DNA from 3 places in the Sporosarcina sp. NCCP-2331 genome. Region 3 is predicted to be linked to each of the others. Evidence: riboswitches for the same ligand, from Rfam matches in the RefSeq annotation. Region 3 holds a riboswitch; each other region holds the start of a gene.
What was found. Region 3 has a riboswitch for cobalamin ahead of NCCP2331_RS06520 (ribonucleoside-diphosphate reductase subunit alpha). Riboswitches for the same ligand answer to the same signal wherever they lie in the genome.
Positions count from the first base shown of each region.

Region 1 (7,421 bases), on a different contig from region 3:
CCAGTAATTCGCGATGGTATCACATTCAGCAGGTCATCCATGCGCGCGGATACTTTGCCGAATTGTTCATAGCGTTCATCTTTATAGCCGACCATGGAATCCAGTGTGTTGACCGCTTTATACAGCCACAGACCCGGCGCTCCGAGAAGAAACGCCCAGAACAGCGGTGCCGTGATGCCGTCCGATGTGTTTTCTGATACTGTCTCAATCGTACCGCGAGAAATCTCCGCACTGTTCAATTTATCCGTATCCCTGCCGACGATCCAGCTGAGTTTCTCCCGCGCTTGCGGCAAATCACCCGCCTCCAGTGGTTCACATACGGCAAGCGCTGCGTCCTGGAGGCTTTTCTGCGCTAAACCAGCCGCGATCAACAGTGCTTCCACCGTAATCCCGGCAAATATATGCAGCCGATAAGCAAAACTGACGAGCCAGAGGACGAGCGCAAATGTCGCGCCGACAATAATCAGCCACAGCAATGCACCTTTCATTGTGCGAAGCCTGCCTTTATTCAGCAGCTTCGTTAAATTGGCAATTGATGTGCCGATCCACTTGACGGGATGCGGCCAATTTGGCGGGTCACCGATGAGCCAGTCGAGCACCATACCGATCGTGATGGCAATAAAGTGAGCAGGTATCATTCGGATTCACCTTTCGCTTTCCGGTATGCATGAATTGCGCGCACCGTACATTCGTAGACACCTTGCCCGATCAGTTTCCCGAGCTGTGTGATTGGCCCTGCATACGGCAGTGAAGCGCCTTGCTGGGTTGACGCGATCAACAGGCTGTCCGTTGAGGTCCCTGTCGCAATCGTGCCGGATTCGGGGTCTTTGACTTGTTCATCCTGCAAGGCTTTCGTTTTCGCTTCCGTTGCGGTAATCATCGCTTGGACAAATGCTTCTTCCGAAAGCTGCCCGTTGATGAATACCCATGTATTAATGGTGCCGATATAGGGAATATCCTCACGCTGCCAAGATTTCGATACATCTACGGCATTGCCGACACCTGCAGTAACAGCGATGACAATGGAGCCGAATTCTCCTTGAAACTCTTCTATTTCCACATGTTCCGAACCAACCGCCGTCATCATCGCCACTGTATCAGTCAGATGATAGCCGTGTGCCCGTAAATAATCCGTGTTCTCACGCTGCACATCATCAATATCGTAATCCGCACGCACGCTTCGATTGACAAATGTCCGATACCAGCCAATTCCTGCATTATGCACGGCAGATGAAATCGTCTTCAGCGGCTGCTTTGTCTGCAGGAAAACATGATCTCCGCGAATCTCCAGCTCTTCTTTCATTACTCGGAATGGCTGGATCTCACCTTGCAGATCCGGGAGAAGTGTCATCTGAGGTTTTGGCATTTCAGGGTGAGCCTGTGTTTTGACGCGCGCCTGATAAACTGCATGTATTTCCTGCTCCAGCACCACCTCTTGCGGTGTACCGATAGCCGCCACTTCCCCCTTCTTCAACAATAACAACCGATCACAATAAAGTGCCGCCAGATTAATATCATGGAACACCGAGACAACAGTAATGCCTTTTTGATGTGCTTGATTGCGGATCGTATCGAGCAATTGCTGCTGATGCGCGATATCGAGATGATTCGTCGGTTCATCCAGCAATAAAATTGGTGCTTCCTGCGCGAGTGCCTGCGCAACAAAGACCCGCTGCTGCTCGCCTCCTGACAGCAATTCAATCGGCGTATCCACGTAGCGTGTGATGCCCGTATAATTCATTGCGTCCTGAACTGCCCGCTCGTCCTCTTCAGACCAACTTGAAAAAATACCCGACTGATGCGGATAGCGTCCGAGCCCGACCGTATCTTTCACGGAATGGGAAAACGCGTGCGCGTGCAGCTGCGGCAAGACTGCCACTTTGCGTGCGAACTGCTTCTGTGTGTAGGCAGCGGAATCCTGGCCATCGATCTTCACCATGCCGTGCTGTTTGGGCAGGATGCCTGAAATAATCTTCAGCAGCGTTGATTTCCCGCTGCCGTTCGGTCCGAGTATGCCGAGGATTTCTCCTTTTCCCACATGAAATGATACCTGCTTCACAATCGGTTCTTTGCCGTATCCTCCTGATAACTCCTGTACCTGCAGCATGTCACATCGCTCCTTTTCTGCGCTGTTTATAAAAGATATAAGCAAAAACCGGAGCCCCGATGAATGCCGTAATGACGCCTACAGGCAGTTCCGCCGGCGAAATAATGGTCCGTGCCACCAAATCGCAAATAATTAACAAAGTTGCACCGTTACATAACGACAGCGGCAGCACATGCCGGTGATCCGATCCCCATAACAGCCGCGTCATATGCGGCACCACTAACCCGACAAAGCCGATCGTCCCCGAAACAGCGACCGCCGAACCTGTCAGCACCGACCCGCCAAGTAAAATAAGCAGCTTGCGGCGTTTTACATTGACGCCCAAATGATGTGCCCGCTCTTCACCGAACAGCATCGCATTCAGTTCCCGGCGATTGAGCCAGAGAATGAACGAACCGCCAATAAAAAACGGCAGCACCATTGTAATATACTTCCAACCGCGCATCGATACGCTGCCAAGCAGCCAGCCGACAATCTGCCGCAGCTCTTCCTGTGTCAGCGCAATCATCAGCGACAGGACGGAGCCGAGAAACGAACCGAAAATAATTCCTGTTAATATAATCGTCTCCATCTTCATGGATCGATCGACCATACGGGCAAAACCGATGACCAAAAACATCGTAATCGCCGCACCGGCCATGCTGAATACCGGAAGTGTGAAAGAGCCCAGGAACGGCAGCGAAATACCAAAAAAGAGTGTGATCACAGCGCCTACAGAGGCACCGGATGACACTCCGAGGGTATATGGATCTGCTAATGGATTTTTCAGGAGCCCTTGGAAGGCTGCTCCCGATATGGCAAGTGACGCACCGACAATTCCTGCCAGCAGCACACGCGGCATGCGTATTTTCCACAGGATATTGCTCGCAGTTGCGTCCGTATGATTCCATAGCGTCTCTATAGGTATATTCACTGCACCGATCGATACACCAAGCCAGATTGCCACCAGGAAGGTGGCAATCGACACGGCATAGGCGAGGGCTGTTTTATTCACCAAAAACCTCTGGATAAACAGCTTTTGCAAAAGCTTCTAATCCGTCCGCTAAACGAGGACCTGTCCGGCTTGTGGTATTCTCATCTACTTGTACTACTTGATCTTCTTTCACTGCCGTGACTGTATCGAATCCGTCACGCTTTTTCACGCTTTCAATAATATCCGGCACATAGCTGTACATGACTAGGATCACATCGGGATTTTCATCGACGATCGTTTCAGGGCTCATCATCACCCAGCCATCTTCGGTCACTACGTTTTCCGCATTGATCATTTCTAAGAATTGTTGTGGGAAAGTATTTTTACCAGGCGCATAGATTTCAGGCGCATCGGATGTTTCCGCGAAGACGCGTTTCTTTTCCGTAATATCCGCTGCCTTCGTTTTGATTTCTTCCACTTTCGCTTTCATGTCTTCCACGATTTGATCGGCTTCTTTATTTTTATCCATAATTTCGCCGATCACTTTGATTGATTCATACGTTTCATCAAAAGTCTCTGCAGTCGGTACGACAATCACCGGAATGCCGGCTTCGCGAATTTGGTTCAGCCCTTCTTCGCTTGATGCCATCATCATTTCATGAGCAAACACAGCGTCAGGCTTCAGAGAAATCACCTTTTCGACGTTCACATTATAATCACCGACTGTATCCAATTTTGTTGCTTCTTCCGGATAATCATCGTTTTCTGTTACAGCAATCACTTTATCGCCTGCACCAATGCCGAATAAAGTTTCCGTGTTGCTCGGGATTAGCGAAATGACTTTCTCAGGAGCGCTTTCGAATGTAATATCTTCTCCTGCTGCATCATTGATTGTATACGGGTAGTTAGTTCCGTCTGTATCTTCCGCTTGTTTCTGATCAGAGCTTGCGTCTTCAGTAGCCTGACCGGAATCAGCCGGTGTTTCTTCTTTTTTATCGTTTCCGCATGCTGCGAGCAGCAAAACGGCGAGCATCGCTGTAAGTAATAACTGCCAAAATTTCTTCATTAACTATTTCCTCCTCGGGTGATTGTGGATGATTACACATGCTGCTTACAAAGACAAAAAACCCTCCGTAGATGCGGAGGATTAAGCGGATGAAGACCATAACAGGCTTCTTCCACTTTACCTATCCTCGTAGGCTGCTGCGGAACTGAATCCTAAAAGGCAGGTATCTGGCTTGTGCGCTTGGCACTTACAGTGGCGGGACCGCATCGGCTTTGAACCGATTTCCCCTTTCATCTCTGTTTGACTGAGAGAACCTTTTAGAATGTATGTAATTCGTAATCTGCTTTATTATACTACAATTCGACTGAATGTACAGAGAGGGCGTTGCGTGCTTGGGCTGTCTCCATTATCACATAGGGCGGACTGTTTCACCCAGCGCCGAATGAAAACAGCAAACGCGCGAAAATGATGTTGGAGCGCACCAAAACAGTGCTGCAACGCGCGAATACAGAACTTTCCCGCACCAATACAGCTTTGCACCGCGCCAATACAGACTTCAACCGCACCATTCCAGCCAACCACCGCACCATTCGGGCTTTCATTCGCGCAGAATGATCTTAATGCACTCCCGCCGGTGCTCATACTCCTCCGGCTATGATCACGGCCAGACAAATAAACAGCAAAAGCTGCCCGGTCAGTCATATAACATGACTCAGCGGACAGCTTTTAGATATCTTACATCCGTTCTGGTGCTTCGACGCCGACTAGTTTCAGTGCGTTTGCGATCGTCGTGCTTGTGGCGGTGATGAGTGCCAGACGTGCTTCGGAAAGCTCTTTGTTTTCCGGGTCCAGTACTTTATTGGCGTTATAGAAACTATGGAATGCGGCAGCGAGTTCCTGGATATAGGTCGTCACCCGGTGCGGTGCACGCAGACGGGCTGCGTCACTGACCAATTTCGGGAAGTCGCCGAGTTTCTTCAATAGTTCCAGTTCTTTTTCGTCATGCAGCAGTGTCACGTTTTCTGTTGACGGCTGCATATTCTGCTCTTTTGCCTGACGCAGGATGGAGCAGATGCGGGCATGTGCATACTGTGCATAGTAGACTGGATTTTCATTGGACTTGGAAACAGCAAGGTCCAGATCGAAGTCCATTTGTGCATCGCCTGAACGCATGGCGAAGAAATAACGCACCGCATCCAAGCCGACTTCTTCCACTAATTCGCGCAGTGTGACGGCTTTTCCTGTGCGTTTGCTCATCTTGAACTTTTCGCCGTCTTTGTACAATTGCACCATTTGCGCAACTTCAACTTCCAGCGTGTCCCGATCATAGCCGAGCGCCTGGATTGCAGCTTTCATGCGCGGAATATAGCCGTGGTGATCAGCGCCCCATATGTTGATGAGCTTATCGAAACCACGGCGCAGCTTATCTTCATGATAGGCGATATCCGGCGTTAAATAGGTGAACGATCCGTCCTGTTTGATCAGCACACGGTCTTTATCGTCGCCGAACGTAGTAGAACGGAACCATGTGGCTCCTTCTTCTTCATAGACATGACCATTTTCACGCAGTTTATCAAGCGCGACTTCAATTTTGCCGTTGTGGTATAACGAAGTTTCAGAGAACCAGTTGTCAAAATGAACACGGAAGTCCGCCAAATCTTTCTTCAGCTTGTCGAGTTCGATCTGCAGACCGTGTTCGCGGAAAAATGCCAAGCGCTCTTCTTCCGGAACTTTTGTATAACGGTCGCCATATTCATTGGCAAGTTCCTTCGCGATCCCAATAATGTCTGCACCCTGGTAGCCGTCCTCCGGCATTTCCTTCTCCAAACCGAGCGCTTCGAAATAACGGACTTCAATTGACTTAGCCAGATTATTAATTTGATTTCCCGCATCGTTAATATAGTATTCACGCGATACATCGTAACCCGCGAGATCAAGAATATTGCATAATGCATCACCTAAAGAAGCGCCCCGCGCATGCCCGAGGTGCAAGTCGCCTGTCGGATTGGCGGAAACGAATTCCACCTGCACTTTCTGATGCTGTCCACTTTCGGAATGCCCGTATTCGCTGCCCTGGTCGAGAATAAATTTCACGACGTCCGCTAAGCTGCCTGCCTTCACACGGATATTCAAAAAGCCGGGACCCGCAATTTCGATTGATTCGATCGCTGTGTCCGTTGTATCTAAATGTGCCAAAATCGCTTCTGCAATTGCACGCGGCGGTTGCTTCGCGAGTTTCGTCAGCTGCATTGCGATGTTCGCTGCATAGTCACCGTTCTCTTTATTTTTCGGCGATTCCAGTTTGATTTCCGGAATATCCGCTGGTTCCACTAGACCTGTTTTTTCAACAGCCTGCTGCAAAGCCGCTTTTATTTCTGACTGAATCTGTTCCACTGCATTCATTTTGGTACCTCCGAATAGGTTATAGTCAATTGATGTTTCCCCAATAAATTTCCTTCTGCATGCAAATCATAAGCCACTGAAAACCGTCCCGGTGTCCAATGAAGCTCCTTTGTGTCGACCAGCAAATCCATGACTGCCGGGCCGTTTCCGTATGTGCCGAAACGCGCATCGTCCGGACGGAAAGGCAGCCTCATCTGAACGCCGCCTTTGCGCATGATGAAGGCATCTTCTGCGTGCAGTTTCACCGTTGTGCGAACCGGCGGCATTCCTTCGTTCAGTTCCTCAAACAACAGATAAGCCTGTCCCTTTTTTTCGACGACCTGCCCTTTTGCCTGTATTTCATGCGCTTCCGCCGGTTGTCCGGGATGCTGAATCACTGAACGGAGCCGGACTTGCACCGCTTGCTGCTGGTTTGGTGCTTCCATTCGCTCACCGCCTTATGTAGATAGATTCACTTATTATACACTTCTTCCGCCGGTACTTTCAATGTTACCGAGTCCAAACTTTTTGCCATTCACCGTTTAATCTATGGGAAACCATACCATACTGACAAAAGATACTTGAATGGAACGGGATGGGATGTTCAATGAAACGTACCGACTATATAAAATCTACTAATCGAAAAAAGCTCAGAAAACGGTTTTTCTCACTCACCATCATGATGACTACAGCTGCCGTCACTGTTTTGATCGCACTACGACTCTATGCCCAGATACTCGGCGCACCTTCATTAAGTGTACCGAAAGCGTCTCTCTTTCTCGATCACAGCGGACATCAGATCGGCGACCATTTCTCACAGCAGCGCAGATATTGGATGAAACTTTCCGATATTTCACCGTTTCTGGCCGATGCATTTGTGGCAACAGAGGACCGGAAATTTTTTGAGCATCATGGATTCGATTACAAGCGGCTTGCAGGAGCCGTGCTGAAAGACGTCAAAACGATGAGCAAAGCACAGGGAGCCAGCACAATTACTCAGCAATATGCTAGAA
Region 1 is NZ_BRCD01000028.1:29,636-37,056, forward strand. Features, by position in the region: gene cbiB (adenosylcobinamide-phosphate synthase CbiB) at 1-635, opposite strand, end outside; gene NCCP2331_RS14825 (adenosylcobinamide amidohydrolase) at 635-2,107, opposite strand; gene NCCP2331_RS14830 (FecCD family ABC transporter permease) at 2,109-3,101, opposite strand; gene NCCP2331_RS14835 (ABC transporter substrate-binding protein) at 3,094-4,086, opposite strand; cobalamin riboswitch at 4,228-4,359, opposite strand; gene argS (arginine--tRNA ligase) at 4,762-6,429, opposite strand; gene NCCP2331_RS14845 (YwiB family protein) at 6,426-6,854, opposite strand; gene NCCP2331_RS14850 (transglycosylase domain-containing protein) at 7,016-7,421, shown strand, end outside.
Region 1: it holds a riboswitch for cobalamin, as region 3 does, so the genes downstream of both, NCCP2331_RS14835 (ABC transporter substrate-binding protein) here and NCCP2331_RS06520 (ribonucleoside-diphosphate reductase subunit alpha) in region 3, are expected to answer to the same signal.

Region 2 (7,421 bases), on a different contig from region 3:
ATGCTGTATGATCACGTAGCTGAGCCGAATGATCATACAGCCGATGTCTATGAGTGGATGAGGCTGGACTATGAGCGATTGAGCGGGTACTATGATCATCCGCCAAGCTTCTTTGGCAGAAAGCCATGCTTTTCGCCAGTATGCTCACAGTAGAAGGCGACCCCTAAGCGCCGAAGAGGGGTCAAACTGCAGCATGATTCTCGCAATACGCACAAGACAAGTTATCAAGAACAGAGCCTTACGCAGATCCCTTTTAAATAATCCTTACTTCTTCTATCCCGCTGCTCCAAGCCTTCATCAGCAGCTGTAATAATTCCGCCGTTTCCAGTAATGGAGACTTTTCCAATGTGATGGAACCGCCAATCTCCGTATGTTGCTGCTGTGCAGCGAGCCGGTTAATCATCGATAGCTGTCGGTGCTTAGTCGGGGGATGTTCTGACAAATTCACAGTATCCGAAGCTTTTCGCAACTTGCCGTTTCGAATGCCGTACTGCTTGATTTCATTGCTGATTTCCTGCCACGCTTCAGAAGTATAATGCCGCTGTTCAAAATAGCTTCCATCCTGCCAGCACGAGCCTTCAAATTGCGGATAGGGTCCTTTCTCTTTCGCCAATTGCAATGAAGCTTTGATTACGTGCAGATTTATCTCTTCAGACAGCCGTTCTATAAAGGACACAGCCTGTTCGGAATGCAGTCCAATTCGTTGGCCCGCCAGCAGTTCTTCCCAGCCGGCCACTTCTATACGCACTTCCCGCCTGCGATCTTTTCTCTCCCAAAAATCCAATATACCGTTCAGTAAACGGACCTGTATGGCACAAACCTGCGCCAAAGTATTGCCGTTCATCACACGCGGCAGTTGAATAGAAGAACCTAATCTTCCGATATCAGACTGACTATCTTCCTCAAAATGAAAAACAACACCGTCACTGGCCAGCAGCTGTTTCATCAGGCCGATAGCCGATAGTTTTTTATGCGTAATGGCAGGATTCGCAACAGCCTGATGAAATGCCTCACTGTCGACATCGTGAAGAGAACAATTCATCTCGCGCCGGACTTCTTCCATATTAAATACCAGCCAGGAACCGCACGCCTTCACTTGTTCCATAAATGTATGGGGTATACGGATATGCTTCTCCTTTACTCTGCTGGATAAATACGATTGAATTCGTATATCCAGCAAATCCAACAAATGCGGCACGCTTGCAGACTGACGCTGGCTGAATGTCTTGCCGAGAAATGCCATCACCTCATCCGGCAGCGTCACATATCCCTTGCTCAATACCCAATAAGCTTCCCTGACTTTTTGCAGACGCTGGACGGTTTCCTGCTGCATGGCAGCCATCGCAATGAGCATCAGCCGTTCTTGCGGGAGTCCCATTGGCCAATCATAATGATTGCATGTGACAAATTCATTCATATATTGACGGAGCTGTCTGATGCAAAGAAGCTGATCGCGTTCAGGTACAATTTGCAGGCCCAGCCATTTAATTTCATTGGCAGAATAATGATTGACCCAGCTGCCGTATAACCCGGCTTCCAGCAGCTTTCGCACGGTATGGTGAAATCCTTCGTATGCCGGTTTTTTGCGCAATTGTTCTGCTTGTTTGTATAAAATAGTCAGCAGCGCGCGTTCATGCGGCCGCTCTTCTGTTTGTTCCAATACCTTCATCTCGCCGTCTCCTTTCGTAAACAACAAAAAACAATCATTCCGCCTCTTCGGCAGTATGATTGCAATAGTTGTGAATGAGGAAACAAAAATAAGCAACTCTAAAGTAACCATGCAAGCCGCATGATGATCAGAGACTTTTTTGCCTCCACCTCTCAACCCCCGAAGAAAGTGTCGCTTTGACGATGCGCGGCAGGTCTCCTGGCTTCACTTCATCCTTCCGCCAAGCCTTCCCATGTCTCCATAGTGGCTGTTTCTGGCGGTCGTCCGTGTGTACAGTTGCGGGGACAGCTTCGATTTCCGAATTCCCTTTTATACCTTGATAGGTACCGGCGCATCGTGCAAACTCATTTATTTGGTTTGTTCTATTTTACCACGGATGAAGGCGAAGGTGGTAGAGTATGATTTGTGACGGATGAAAGAAATAGCTATTTGTTAACAATCTCAAACAACAGCTCCGTCATCTCTTTTGAAACAGTATAAATCCTATGTGTGTCATCAACCCGCATAATTGTACTCTTCTGTCCCTTTTCACCAATCCACAAATGATATCCCTGCGTTCCGCCGTCTTCATAGGACACTTTCATATCATAATCAGAAGCCGCCGTATCGACTATGCCAGGTTGTTTCACAGCATTCAAAATTGCAGTCTGGATCAATTCAGCTGATTCTTCGTCATCTATTTCTGCATAAATATCCCCATTCACTTGACCGAAACCTTTCGACTTGGATAAGCTGAATTTTTTGATTCCACCAGCAACCTGAAATTTCACCGGCGCCTCTATTTGATACTTTTTTTCTTCGGTTCCAATTAAATTAAAGTCGGCATTACCGTCAACAACATATTGACCCGCAGGAAAGTGGCCGTTCATGACTTGTTTCATAAACGTTTTATATTCTTCAGTATCCCTGTCCAGAAAACTGCCGCTGGATTCATAATCCATACGAAGCGATTCCCCTTTTTTCAGCATGGTTCGCTCTAAAGGCATATCCATAGAGTATTCAATATCGTATTCTCTTGTTGTTTCAGTAATAGGAAAATAAAACGGCGAAGTGGCATGGGTGATTTCTACTTCATCTTGATCACCTGTATATTCTAATTCTGCATATAATTTTATCGGCTCGCTAACTTGATACTGTTGTTTTTCGGAAACTAACCGGTAGACAAAATCATCTTCGGTCACTTCTGCTTGATTTGTCACTTCCCCTAAAAGCGGTGTTCCCTGCTTTTCCTCCGTCTGCTCATTCTGCTGGCATCCCAGTAAACTGAATAATACTAAGATCAAACTGATTAACAATCGACTTTTTTTCATATCGTAAGCCCCCTTTCCCACTTAGACTCTCAAAAGTGGATAAAGTTACAAGATAAGAAAGATGCAGCATCAAAAGACTAACGGCATAACAAAACAGGGTGCCTATGCACAAAACAAGTGTGGACTTCATCACAATTGTTTCCTGTCAGGCACCCTGTATCGAATTTTCTTCGCCGGTTACATTAGTTGTTGTTCGCATAGACAGCCGCACTCCGCCAATCCTTGTACATAAGCTTCTTCCCATGTAATCCCATGGATAAAGCCATTCTCCGAGTATCCTGTGATTAAATAGAATTGCTCATTTTGCTCCGGCAGTGCTGAATTGTTTTGATAGGTATTGTTTTTCATAGAAATGACCTCCTGATTTTTAATGTTTGCACAGTATATGCCCGAACAGAGAATTTAGAAACCTATCCTTGTATTTTTACTATATGCGCCGACCTGAAAAAAGTATCCCTCTCACAAGGTCATTTGGAAGCGCTTACATATTCTGATAAAGGTATAAGGAATTTCTCTTTCTTCTACTCCGGAAATATTAGTGTGCATGATTTTCAATTCTTCCTATTCAGAACATTATACTATAAATATATTCAATTGCGCAATAGAAAATTTCAAGCTTAGTTACTAAATTAGATAAATTCATACACATATACTGCCTATATGAAAAAACCTTCTTCTGCCAAAAAGATTGGCGGAAGAAGGTTTTCTGCGTTCATTCATACTATTCTAATCGGAACCGGCCGACTACATCCTGCAATTCACCTGCAATTTCTTTCATTCGGTTGGTCGATTCCGCCACACGCTCTACTTCACTCTGCTGTGCTTCAGACGATGCACTCACTTGTTCAGCAGAAGCTGCTGTTTCTTCAGATACTGCTGAAACACTCTGAATCGCAAGCATTGCCTGATCTTTGTGTACAAGCATTTCTTCCAGCTCAGCTGCCAGTTCCATGATGGCCTGGCGCATTTGATTGGTCAATTCCACGTTTTGTGTGAATGAGACTTCTGTGCTTGTGACAGATTGGTTTTGCTCTTCCATCACCTGCATATTCGCTGTAATCACTTCTGTCGTTTGCTTTGATTCTGCTACGATTTCTTTTACAATCTCTGAAATAACGCTTGTTTCTTTCTGTGACTGTTCGGCCAGATTTCGAACTTCCTCCGCGACGACGGCGAACCCTTTACCGTGCTCACCCGCTCTTGCAGCTTCGATGCTCGCATTTAATGCAAGGAGGTTCGTCTGCGCGGTGATATCATGAATGGACGTGATGACCTGATTGATGGCACCGATTTTATTCGATAGGGTTTCCATCTGCAACTGGACCTTTTCTGTCATTTCGTTAGCCGATATATTATGCTCACGAAGCTTTTTCACTTCATACATACCTGTCTCAGTAGAAGAAACGGTTTGTTTAGACAGTTCATCCATATTTCCTGACAAGTCGGATAATGCATTAATTTGGTCCGCCAATTCAGCCATGCGGTTGCTTGTTTCTTCTGTGTCCTCGGATTGCTTGGATGCCCCGTGTGCGATTTCTGTTGTAGCCAATGAAACTTCTTCGCTCGCCGCTACAATTTCTTCAAATGCCTGATGGACATGAGCAGATGATTCGTTTAAACGGGCAGCTGCATCGCGTACCGAATAAATGGCATGATTGGTTTGATCAATCATATTATTATAGGCCTTCGAAACAGCTCCGATTTCATCATTACGAATTAACTTTTCTTCCACACTTTGCGTCATGTCACCTTTTGCCGCCGCCTCTATCGATTGCTGCAAGGAAGATAACGGCTTCAGCTGTTTGAAGATGAAGCCTGCTGTGACTACAGTCATCAAGATGACCATCACGACTGCTGCAATAATTGTAAGCCATAAAATCGCATTGAATGTTTCCAGGATTTTTGTTTTGGGAACCACCGTTTGCACAGACCATTTTTCATCGATTTGATCCAGTACGATGGGTGCAAATGTATTAAATGCTTCTTCTTTCAATGATTTTGAATCTACATACAGGGTGCTTGTTTCTAAATTATTGATTTGCTGTTTAACAGGCTCCCAATTGATGGCCTGCGCCATATTTGTACCGTTCATCTCATCCTTCAGGCTATTGGCCGTCAGACTGCCCGCGTCCGTAATAATAGAAGCATAGCCGCCTTCCGGTTCGATGTCTTTAACCAGTTCATTTAAGAAATCAATGGATATGTCCGTCGTCAGCACACCAAAAAATTCATCATTTGCGCTAACTAACGGCACGGATAATGTCGTCATCAGTACAGTTTGGCCGCCTGCATTGTATTCATATGGTTCCGTCATGACCGCGCGTTTCTCTGCTTTCGGAGTTAAATACCAATCACCTTCACCAGGCGTATCATACTCACTGAGCGCTTCTACATTGATGCTGCTTCCTTCTTTATATAAATACGGAATGAAACGTTTTGTTGGATCGACCAGGTTTTTATTAGTTTGATCGTCCAGCTTGACAGAACCTTTTTCAAAAATAGCTGCCATTCCGGTTGCATCCATATTTTTTTCCAAGTTATTTTGAATGATTGAAATGATTTCATCTGTTGAGAGGTTTCCTTGTGACTGCAGTGTCTCAAAAATGTGCTTGGTCGTATGCAGCATTTCATTCGTTTTATTAAATCGCTCGCTCAATTTTTTGGCGTTTAATTGGGTGTTTTCAACTGCAAATTCCTCGGAGTCCGACATGCTTTGATTATATAAGATTGTACTTGTGCTGATTGTGTAGATAACGAATAAAAGTAAAAATAGTCCTATGATAATTCCTGATAGCTTCCAAGCAATACTTCTGAATTTTGACACCTATTTGTTACCTCCTAATATTTTTTAGTTCCTGATACTTATTTATAATTCTTCTGCAAAAAGACCTAGTCATTATGCAAAAATATCTCCCTAAGTCTTTACTGAGACTTAGAGAGATCGCTGTGGTCAAGTCATTACGCCATTTGTCGTTCGCAAATTTCAATAACTGCCTTCACAGAATTTGCCGACTGATCGAGCGCTTTTTGTTCATCGTTCGTCAATGGAAGCTCAATAACACTTTCAATTCCGTTTCCTCCAAGGACAGTCGGAACGCCCAGATAAATGTTCTGATAACCGTATTCGCCTTCCAAATAAGCGATGGACGGCAGAATTCTTTTTTTATCTTTGATGATCGCTTCCGCCATTTCAACCAGTGCTGCTGCAGGTGCATAATACGCACTGCCGTTTCCTAATAATGACACAATTTCGCCGCCGCCTTTTCGGGTGCGCTCGACAATCGCTTCCAGCCGGTCTTCCGGGATGATTTTATCCAGCGGAATTCCGCCGGCATAAGAATACCGGACAAGCGGAACCATATCGTCACCATGCCCGCCTAAAACGAAGCCTGAAATATCCTCAATTGAAATGTTCAGTTCTTCTGATACGAACGCGTTGAAGCGTGCCGTATCGAGTACGCCGGATTGGCCGATCACCCGGTTTTTCGGGAAGCCCGTCGTCTTATAACAAACATACGTCATCGCATCGACCGGATTACTCAAAATCAGCACCGTGCTGTCCGGTGCATAGCGTTTCACCTGTTCAGAAACGGATTGCATGATTTTCGCATTGGTCGCAACGAGATCATCCCGGCTCATGCCTGGTTTTCTCGCAACACCTGCGGTAATGATGACCATGGCAGCATCTTGTATGTCTTCATAATTCGATGTACCCGTAATACGGGAGTTGAACTGCTGGACAGGACTCGTTTGAAGGAGATCCAGCGCTTTCCCTTTGGTCGGGTTGGAGAGATCCGGGATATCGACTAAGACGATGTCGCCGAGTTCTTTCTGGGCTGCCATCAACGCAACAGTCGAACCTGTGTGACCTGCTCCGATGACCGCAATTTTATGTCTTTTGAAAGCCATGGAAACAACTCCTTTCTATATAGATTGGATGTTTTTTATTGGTTTGGTGCGTTGAGATTTGATTTTGGTGCGGAGGAACGCAGTTTTGGTGCGTTCCAATGAATGTTTCGCTCGCCTCCACCAGACTTTCGCTCGCACTGATCCCGGTTTGGTTCGGTGTACAGTCACTTTGGTGCGGCAGCCGATCTTTCGCTTGCATCGATGCCACCGCAACTCACCAAGTCAGTCTTTCTTCGGCGCTTTTGCCTTTACTTCTGCCGGCTTCTTTACTTCAGGCATAACCGGCTCAGGCGGCTTCACCATTTCATACACTGAATCATCCGGACGCGGGATTACATGCGCACCGAGCAATTCGCCCACTCGTGCAGCTGCGTCACGGCCGGCGTCAACTGCTGCTTGAACTGCCCCGACGTCACCTTGAACGATGACCGTTACAATTCCGCCGTCAACCATCTCCTGTGAAACCAACTCCACATTCGAGGCTTTCACCATAGCATCTGCTGCTTCAATTGATCCAATTAACCCTTTTGTTT
Region 2 is NZ_BRCD01000001.1:92,483-99,903, forward strand. Features, by position in the region: gene NCCP2331_RS00430 (ribonucleoside-diphosphate reductase subunit alpha) at 254-1,669, opposite strand; cobalamin riboswitch at 1,841-2,016, opposite strand; gene NCCP2331_RS00435 (YhfM domain-containing protein) at 2,095-2,979, opposite strand; gene NCCP2331_RS00440 (hypothetical protein) at 3,157-3,327, opposite strand; gene NCCP2331_RS00445 (methyl-accepting chemotaxis protein) at 3,701-5,803, opposite strand; gene mdh (malate dehydrogenase) at 5,938-6,888, opposite strand; gene NCCP2331_RS00455 (BMC domain-containing protein) at 7,111-7,421, opposite strand, start outside; gene NCCP2331_RS00460 (EutN/CcmL family microcompartment protein) at 7,421-7,421, opposite strand, start outside.
Region 2: it holds a riboswitch for cobalamin, as region 3 does, so the genes downstream of both, NCCP2331_RS00430 (ribonucleoside-diphosphate reductase subunit alpha) here and NCCP2331_RS06520 (ribonucleoside-diphosphate reductase subunit alpha) in region 3, are expected to answer to the same signal.

Region 3 (7,421 bases):
TTGCAGGCATCGACTGCTCGCAGCTGGACGGACGTTTGAAAACGGCGGACATTCGGATTGCTTCCGATGTACAAAATCCTTTTGTCGGTGAAAACGGCGCTTCCTCTATCTTCGGCCCGCAAAAAGGGGCTGATGAACAGATGGTCAAAGCGCTGGACGACGGATTGCATCATTTTGCCGATCTGACGGAACAGCAGACAGGCATGCGTCTTCACGATTATCCGGGAGCAGGAGCGGCGGGCGGCAGTGCGGGTGCTTTGCTTGCTTACTGCGGAGCACATTTGGAAAGCGGCATTGAAGTCGTGCTGGAAATGGCCGGCTTTGCGCAGCATTTGACTTCTGCAGATTTCATTCTGACGGGGGAAGGCAGGACAGATCTGCAGACGCTGCAGGGGAAGGCGCTGATGGGCATAGCGAAAACCGCGAAAGCGAATGAAGTGCCGGTAGCCGTCATATCGGGTTCGATTGAGGAGCAGGCGCGGCCGTTTCTGAAGCAGTGGTTTTCCGTTCTGTGCGCTTTGGATGAGAGCGGATATCCTGCAGCAGAGCTGATGACAGACGCGGCAAATCATCTCGCCGCGACGACCGCGGAATTGATGCAGAATTTACCTGCTGCTTTTCAGTAGTATAATGCTATTAAAATATAGTATAGTACAGGAACCTTGTTCAGTTTCCGGCAAGGTTTCTTTGTCTTGCCGTGCGTAGACAGGCAGCGGGTAGGGTATAGAGATAACAGGAGGTGGTCGAATGTTTGAAAACGCTTTAAACTGGCTGGTCGGGCCGGCGAATAACTTTATTTGGACGTATATATTAATTGGACTCTTATTGGCGGCAGGTGTGTATTTTACGATTCGCACAAAGTTTGTACAGGTTCGCCTGTTTAAAGAGATGTTTCGCTTAATAGTTGAAAAGAAAGACAGCAATGACGGTGTGTCTCCGTTCCAGGCATTTACGATCAGTGCGGCTTCACGTGTCGGAACCGGCAACGTGGCAGGGGTGGCTCTGGCAATCGGAATCGGCGGGCCGGGCGCGGTATTCTGGATGTGGATCATCGCAATTATCGGCATGGCGACTGCATTCATAGAGAGTACGCTTGCGCAAGTCTATAAAGTGAAAGACGGCGATACGTTCCGCGGAGGACCAGCGTATTATATACAAAAGGCGCTCGGTTATCGGAAACTCGGTATTGTCTTTGCGGTTTTGTTAACCATTTGTTTTGGATTCATTTTTAATGCGGTGCAGTCGAATACGATCAGCCAGTCCTTTATGGATGTTTTTGGGATTCCTGACTGGACTGTCGGAATCGGATTGATCCTGCTGACTGCAGTCATCGTGTTCGGCGGCGTGCAGCGGATCGTGAAAGTAACGCAGACAATTGTTCCCGTCATGGCAACGTTTTATATTATTGTGGCATTATTCATTGTCATCATGAACATTACGCAGGTTCCGGCGATGATCATGCTCATTATCGAGCACGCTTTCGGCATCAAGGAAATGGTCGGAGGCGGCATCGGTGCGGCGATCATGCAAGGAGTGCGCCGCGGTTTATTCTCCAATGAAGCCGGGATGGGTAGTGTGCCGAACGCAGCAGCAACGGCAAATGTATCACATCCGGCAAAGCAGGGACTCGTTCAGAGTCTCGGCGTGTTCTTCGATACGATCATCATCTGTTCTGCAACGGCATTCATCATTTTGCTGGGCGGGCTGTATGAATCGGGCGAAACGAACGGAATCTTGCTGACGCAGGCTTCCATGGCGGTGCACGTAGGCGCATGGGCTCCTTATTTCATTGCCGTTGCGATCATGTTCTTCGCGTTCAGTTCGATTATTGGAAACTACTACTATGGCGAAACGAACATCGAATTCATCAATGCGAATAAAGGCTGGAAATACGCATATCAGATTTTGGTTCTCGGGATGGTGTTTTTTGGAGCAGTTGCGAAGGTGCAGGTGGTTTGGGACATGGCAGATCTGTTCATGGGGCTCATGGCAATCATCAACCTCGTCGTCATTGTCCTGCTCGGTAAAGTTGCCTTCCAGGTGCTCGATGATTTTACCGTACAGAGAAAGGCAGGGAAAAACCCTGTATTTAAGGCTTCCACCATACCGGGACTAACAGGTGCGGAGTGCTGGGAAGATACACCTGAAAAACCGGAAGAACGATTGCGGCCATAAAAATCCGTATCGATATCCATATGCCATACAGCACAGAAAACATCGGTGATTTTATTTTCCGTCAAGGCATATAAAGTTTGATTTTGATAAAATATTTCCCTGTAAAATGAAAGGATCTTAGTTCAGAAGGTACATTCTGGGCTGAGATTCTTTTTATGCTTTACAAGTTTAACCACTACATGTTAGGGTATTACTTGTACATAAGACACTATATATAGTATTTTCGATGAATCGGTACCATCAACGGTTTAAAAGGGAATCCGCTTAAAAACGGAGCTGCCCCCGCAACTGAGGGCATGGACGACTGTCTGGATTATACCCACTGCATTCTTGCGGGAAGGGAGACAGGAGGACGATGTGCCAGCCAGGAGACCTGCCATTCATTCCGCAATACATTCTTCGGGGAGGAAGAATGGAAGCATCAGGCAAGTATTACTTCTGCCGCCAAACTTCCATTGATCTACTAATGACTCCCGGATTACTGGGAGTCTTTTTACTTACATAACAAACACAAAGGGAGCGAATGTAATGGCTATAATTCATGAAACGGCAGGTCTTAATCTATTGCTGGAAAATCTTGAGCAGGAATTCGGCAAGAAGCAAATCGAGGCGCTGACGGAAGCGAGCGAGCGTTATCAGGAACGTCATCCGGACAGTTCCGCTTCGGACTGGACAAGCGCGATGGTGCTCGAATCATTGAGCAGAATCGACGAAGCGAACGCATACTGGACTTTCGTTGCCGCACGCATTTATTTGTACGATGTGTATGCGAAGCAGAAAGCGCTGCGCGGTGCGGACGTCTATACCGACTTTGCGAAAAATGTAGAAAAACTGGTTGCACAGGGCCTTTATACTCCAATTCTTACTGAGAAGTACAGCCATGATGAACTGCAGGAGATCGGTCGTTTGCTGGAGCCTTCACGCGACCTGTTATTTACGTATATCGGATTAAAAACGCTGGTGGACCGCTATGTGACAGTGAATTTCTCCAAGCAGCCGGTCGAGCTGCCTCAGGAACGCTGGCTGATCATTGCGATGACGCTGATGCAGGATGAAACGGAAGACCGCATCCACAAGATCGGCGAAGCCTACTGGGCGATGAGCAATCTTTATATGACGGTGGCGACGCCGACGCTCTCCAACGCAGGCAAGATGCACGGCCAGCTGTCGAGCTGCTTCATTGATACAGTGGATGATTCCTTGCAGGGCATCTACAACAGCAACACCGATATCGCGAACCTGTCGAAATTCGGCGGCGGCATCGGCGTCTATATGGGCAAAGTGCGTTCACGCGGCGCATCCATCCGCGGATTTGAAGGCGCTTCGAGCGGTGTGCTTCCGTGGATCAAGCAGCTGAACAATACGGCAGTTTCTGTCGATCAGCTCGGTCAGCGGCAGGGCGCGGTGGCAGTGTATCTGGATGTATGGCATCAGGATATCTTCACGTTCCTGGATCTGAAGCTCAACAACGGCGATGACCGTCTGCGCGCGCATGACATCTTCACAGGTGTCTGCCTGCCGGATCTGTTCATGGAAAAAGTCGAGTCACGCGAAGACTGGCATCTGTTCGATCCGCATGAAGTCCGTACGAAGATGGGCTTTTCATTGGAAGACTTCTATGATGAAGAAAAAGGCAATGGCTCATTCCGCCAGAAGTACGAGGAATGTGTGGCGAATGAAGACCTGTCACGCGAGACGGTATCAGCGATCGAAATCATGAAACGGGTCCTGCGCAGCCAGCTGGAAACGGGCACGCCGTTCATGTTCTACCGCGATGAAGTAAACCGCATGAACCCGAATAAACATGAAGGAATCATTTACTCGAGTAATTTGTGTACAGAAATATTACAAAATATGTCAGCGAGCACACACGAATCAGTTACCCTTGAAGACGATTTAGTCGTCACACGCACGAAGCCGGGCGATTTCGTGGTCTGTAATCTGTCATCGATCAACCTGGGGAAAGCAGTGGTTGCAGACGTATTGGACCGCTTGATTACGATTCAGGTCCGCATGCTCGACAATGTCATCGATCAGAACCAGATCCCTGTCGTGCAGGCGCAGCGGACGAACGCAAGATACCGCGGCATCGGACTCGGCACATTCGGCTGGCATCATTTATTGGCGCTCAAGGGCATCCAGTGGGAATCGGATGAAGCCGTTGACTATGCAGATAAATTGTATGAAAATATCGCGTATCTGACAATCAAAGCGTCAATGGAACTGTCGAAGGAAAAAGGCGCGTATCCATTATTCGACGGCTCCGACTGGCAGACAGGCGAGTATTTCGAACAGCGTGAATACGATTCGAATAAATGGCGCGAGCTGCGCATGGATGTGGCGATCAACGGCATGCGCAATGGCTATCTGATGGCAGTCGCGCCGAACAGTTCGACATCGGTCATCGCGGGCTCCACTGCATCAATCGATCCAGTGTTCAAGCCGTTCTACCATGAGGAGAAAAAGGATTATAAACTGCCGGTTATCGCACCGGATCTCGACCACAACACGTATGATGTCTATCGCCGTTCCGCGTACATCGTTGATCAGCGCTGGTCCATCAAGCAGAACGCTGCACGTCAGCACCATATCGACCAGTCAATTTCATTCAACATCTATGTACCGAACTCCATCCGTGCATCCGTCCTGCTCGATCTGCATATGCAGGCCTGGCAGTCCGGCATGAAAACGACGTACTATATGCGTTCCACAGCTTCTGAAATCGAGGAGTGCGAGTGGTGTCATTCCTGATTGCGTACGCTTCTTGGAGCGGCAATACGGAGGAAGTGGCGGAATTGATTGAAGAGAACCTGACCCGCGAAGGCATCCAAGTCGATATACACCGCATCGGAATCGGCGTTCTTCCGGATGTGAATGAATACGATGCCTTCTGTATCGGTTCATTCACCTGGGAAAAGGGCGCCACGCCGGATGAAGTGAAAGATTTCGTCGCGGACATCGGCTTCAAACCGGAGCCGGTCTACGTGTTCGGCACAGGGGACACGCAATTCGGCGGAGATGAATTGTTTTGCCATGCGGCTGAAAAACTGGCGCGCTTTTATCATTCACCTTTTGAACCGTTGAAAATCGAACAAAGCCCGCGCGGCACACAAGAACAACTCGTAACGAACTGGACGAAAGGAGTGCTCGACCATTGGCGACACTTACAAGAGTAAAAGTACTGAACCCGGCAAATCCAAATAAAGCGACAGCTATTTTCGGCGGGGAAGCAAGCGGAATCCTGAACTGGAACGATCTCGCACATCCTCACTTCTACACATTGCGCCAGCGAATCCGTTCGCTGTTCTGGACAGCGAATGAAGTGGATATGACACAGGACGTCAAACAGTTTTCACGTCTGTCACAGGCGGAACAGTCCGCCTTCCTGAAAATCATCGGCCTGCTTGCGACACTCGACGGCCCGCAGACCGTAATTGCAATGAAGATCGCAGACTTCACGACGGATCCGTCTGTCAAGTCTATTCTGGCAACGATTGCTGATCAGGAGAGCGAGCATAATCACAGTTACGCATACGTTTTGTCATCCGTCACGAATCTCGACAAGCAGATGGCTTCATTCGAAATGGGACGCACAGATGAGGTATTAATGAAGCGGAATGAACGGATCGTGGAAGTGTACAATGAATTTGCCGAGAACCCGACAATCGAGACAGTGTTGAAAGCAATGGTCTACACGACGCTGCTCGAAGGCCTGTTCTTCTACAGCGGATTCGCATTCTTCTATAACTTGGCGCGCCATCAGAAAATGGTCGGCACGTCGACGATGATTTCCTATATCAACCGCGACGAACTGCAACACGGCAAGGCAATCAGCGACATCTTCCGCGCAGCACTGGCTGAAAACCCGGAATACAATACCGACGAATTCACGGACTGGATTTATGATCAGTTCCGCCATTCCGTCGAACAGGAAGTCATCTGGAGCCGCTATGTGCTGGGCGAAATTGACGGACTGGACCTCGATGAGATGGAAGGCTATATCAAATACCGCGCAAACAAAATGCTGCGCATGCTCGGCCTGAGCGAGATTTATCCGGAGTTCACGGACAATCCGATGAAATGGATCCGCGCATATGTCGATAACTTCGACGATACGAAGACCGATTTCTTCGAGCAGACGAGCCGGCAATATGTGAAAACTAGTGATTTGAATGGGTTTGATGATTTGTAAGCTATGGGAAGTGAACGTGGCTTTAAAGGTAACGGGTAGAAAATATTGAATAGCATAACAAGCAGGGACACGAATCGATTCTGGATTGGTGTCCAACTTTCTTGCTTCGCTTCTTTCATTTGTCTAATAGCATTCATTCCGGCTAATGTAGTCTCAATTGAAAAACTTTTACCTTCTTTAATATATTGGCGAACAGATCGAATAACTTCTTAACCAGCCGATATTCTTTTCTTTTCAGGGTTGGCAGGATCCATCCTTCTCGCAATAGCATCTGGATCTATGTTGATATCTAAGCCGATTTTGTCGATAATGAGGCTGCGTAATGTACTTTTACCGCTGCCATTGTTACCGGCAAACACGTATAGCGAGGGTTTATTTGACTCATTAAGATTCACCATTCTTCTTCAATGGAACTACTTTTCCGTTAGGGTATTCTTTACATAACACGCCGTCTTTTTCATAAATGATATATGTGTCGTTTGCCTTGGCATCAATTCTTGCGCGCTCGCCTGTCATTTTAACCCACTTGTCGAGCCAACCATACTTTCTCTTTTGATTGGGATTAAGACCATCTTTCATTTGGCTCACCACCTTTATTTTCATCATATCATACTAGAGAAGAGCTGCACGGTAAAGGAATTACAGTGGAGGTAGTATCAGTAATTCACCGACAATCCGATGAAGTGGATTCGTGCGTATGTCGATAACTTCGACGACACGAAGACGGACTTCTTCGAGCAGACGAGCTAGCACCGGTGGAATGATTCAGAGAACTGAAGTCTATCACAGCATACTATCACAGCATAAGAAAAGAACAACTTCTGATTGAAAGACATCAGAGGGTGTTCTTTTTCTATGTCTATTACGACGAAAATGTTAGCTATCATTATCAAGATGCTGAGTGGAATGATGTTGGAAATGATCATCATTTTGGATAGAGGAGAAGAGACGTGCGGGATGACAGCTAAATATGCATAGGAAGGTCCGCGCTCATTGAATACGCACCAGCGCTCATGCCATACCCGCAAGTGATCATTGAAGGCCGCGGGGTGAT
Region 3 is NZ_BRCD01000008.1:83,207-90,627, reverse strand. Features, by position in the region: gene NCCP2331_RS06530 (glycerate kinase) at 1-626, shown strand, start outside; gene NCCP2331_RS06525 (alanine/glycine:cation symporter family protein) at 748-2,175, shown strand; cobalamin riboswitch at 2,391-2,570, shown strand; gene NCCP2331_RS06520 (ribonucleoside-diphosphate reductase subunit alpha) at 2,704-4,926, shown strand; gene NCCP2331_RS06515 (flavodoxin) at 4,914-5,351, shown strand; gene NCCP2331_RS06510 (ribonucleotide-diphosphate reductase subunit beta) at 5,330-6,367, shown strand; gene NCCP2331_RS06500 (hypothetical protein) at 6,752-6,946, opposite strand; gene NCCP2331_RS18395 (hypothetical protein) at 7,223-7,345, shown strand.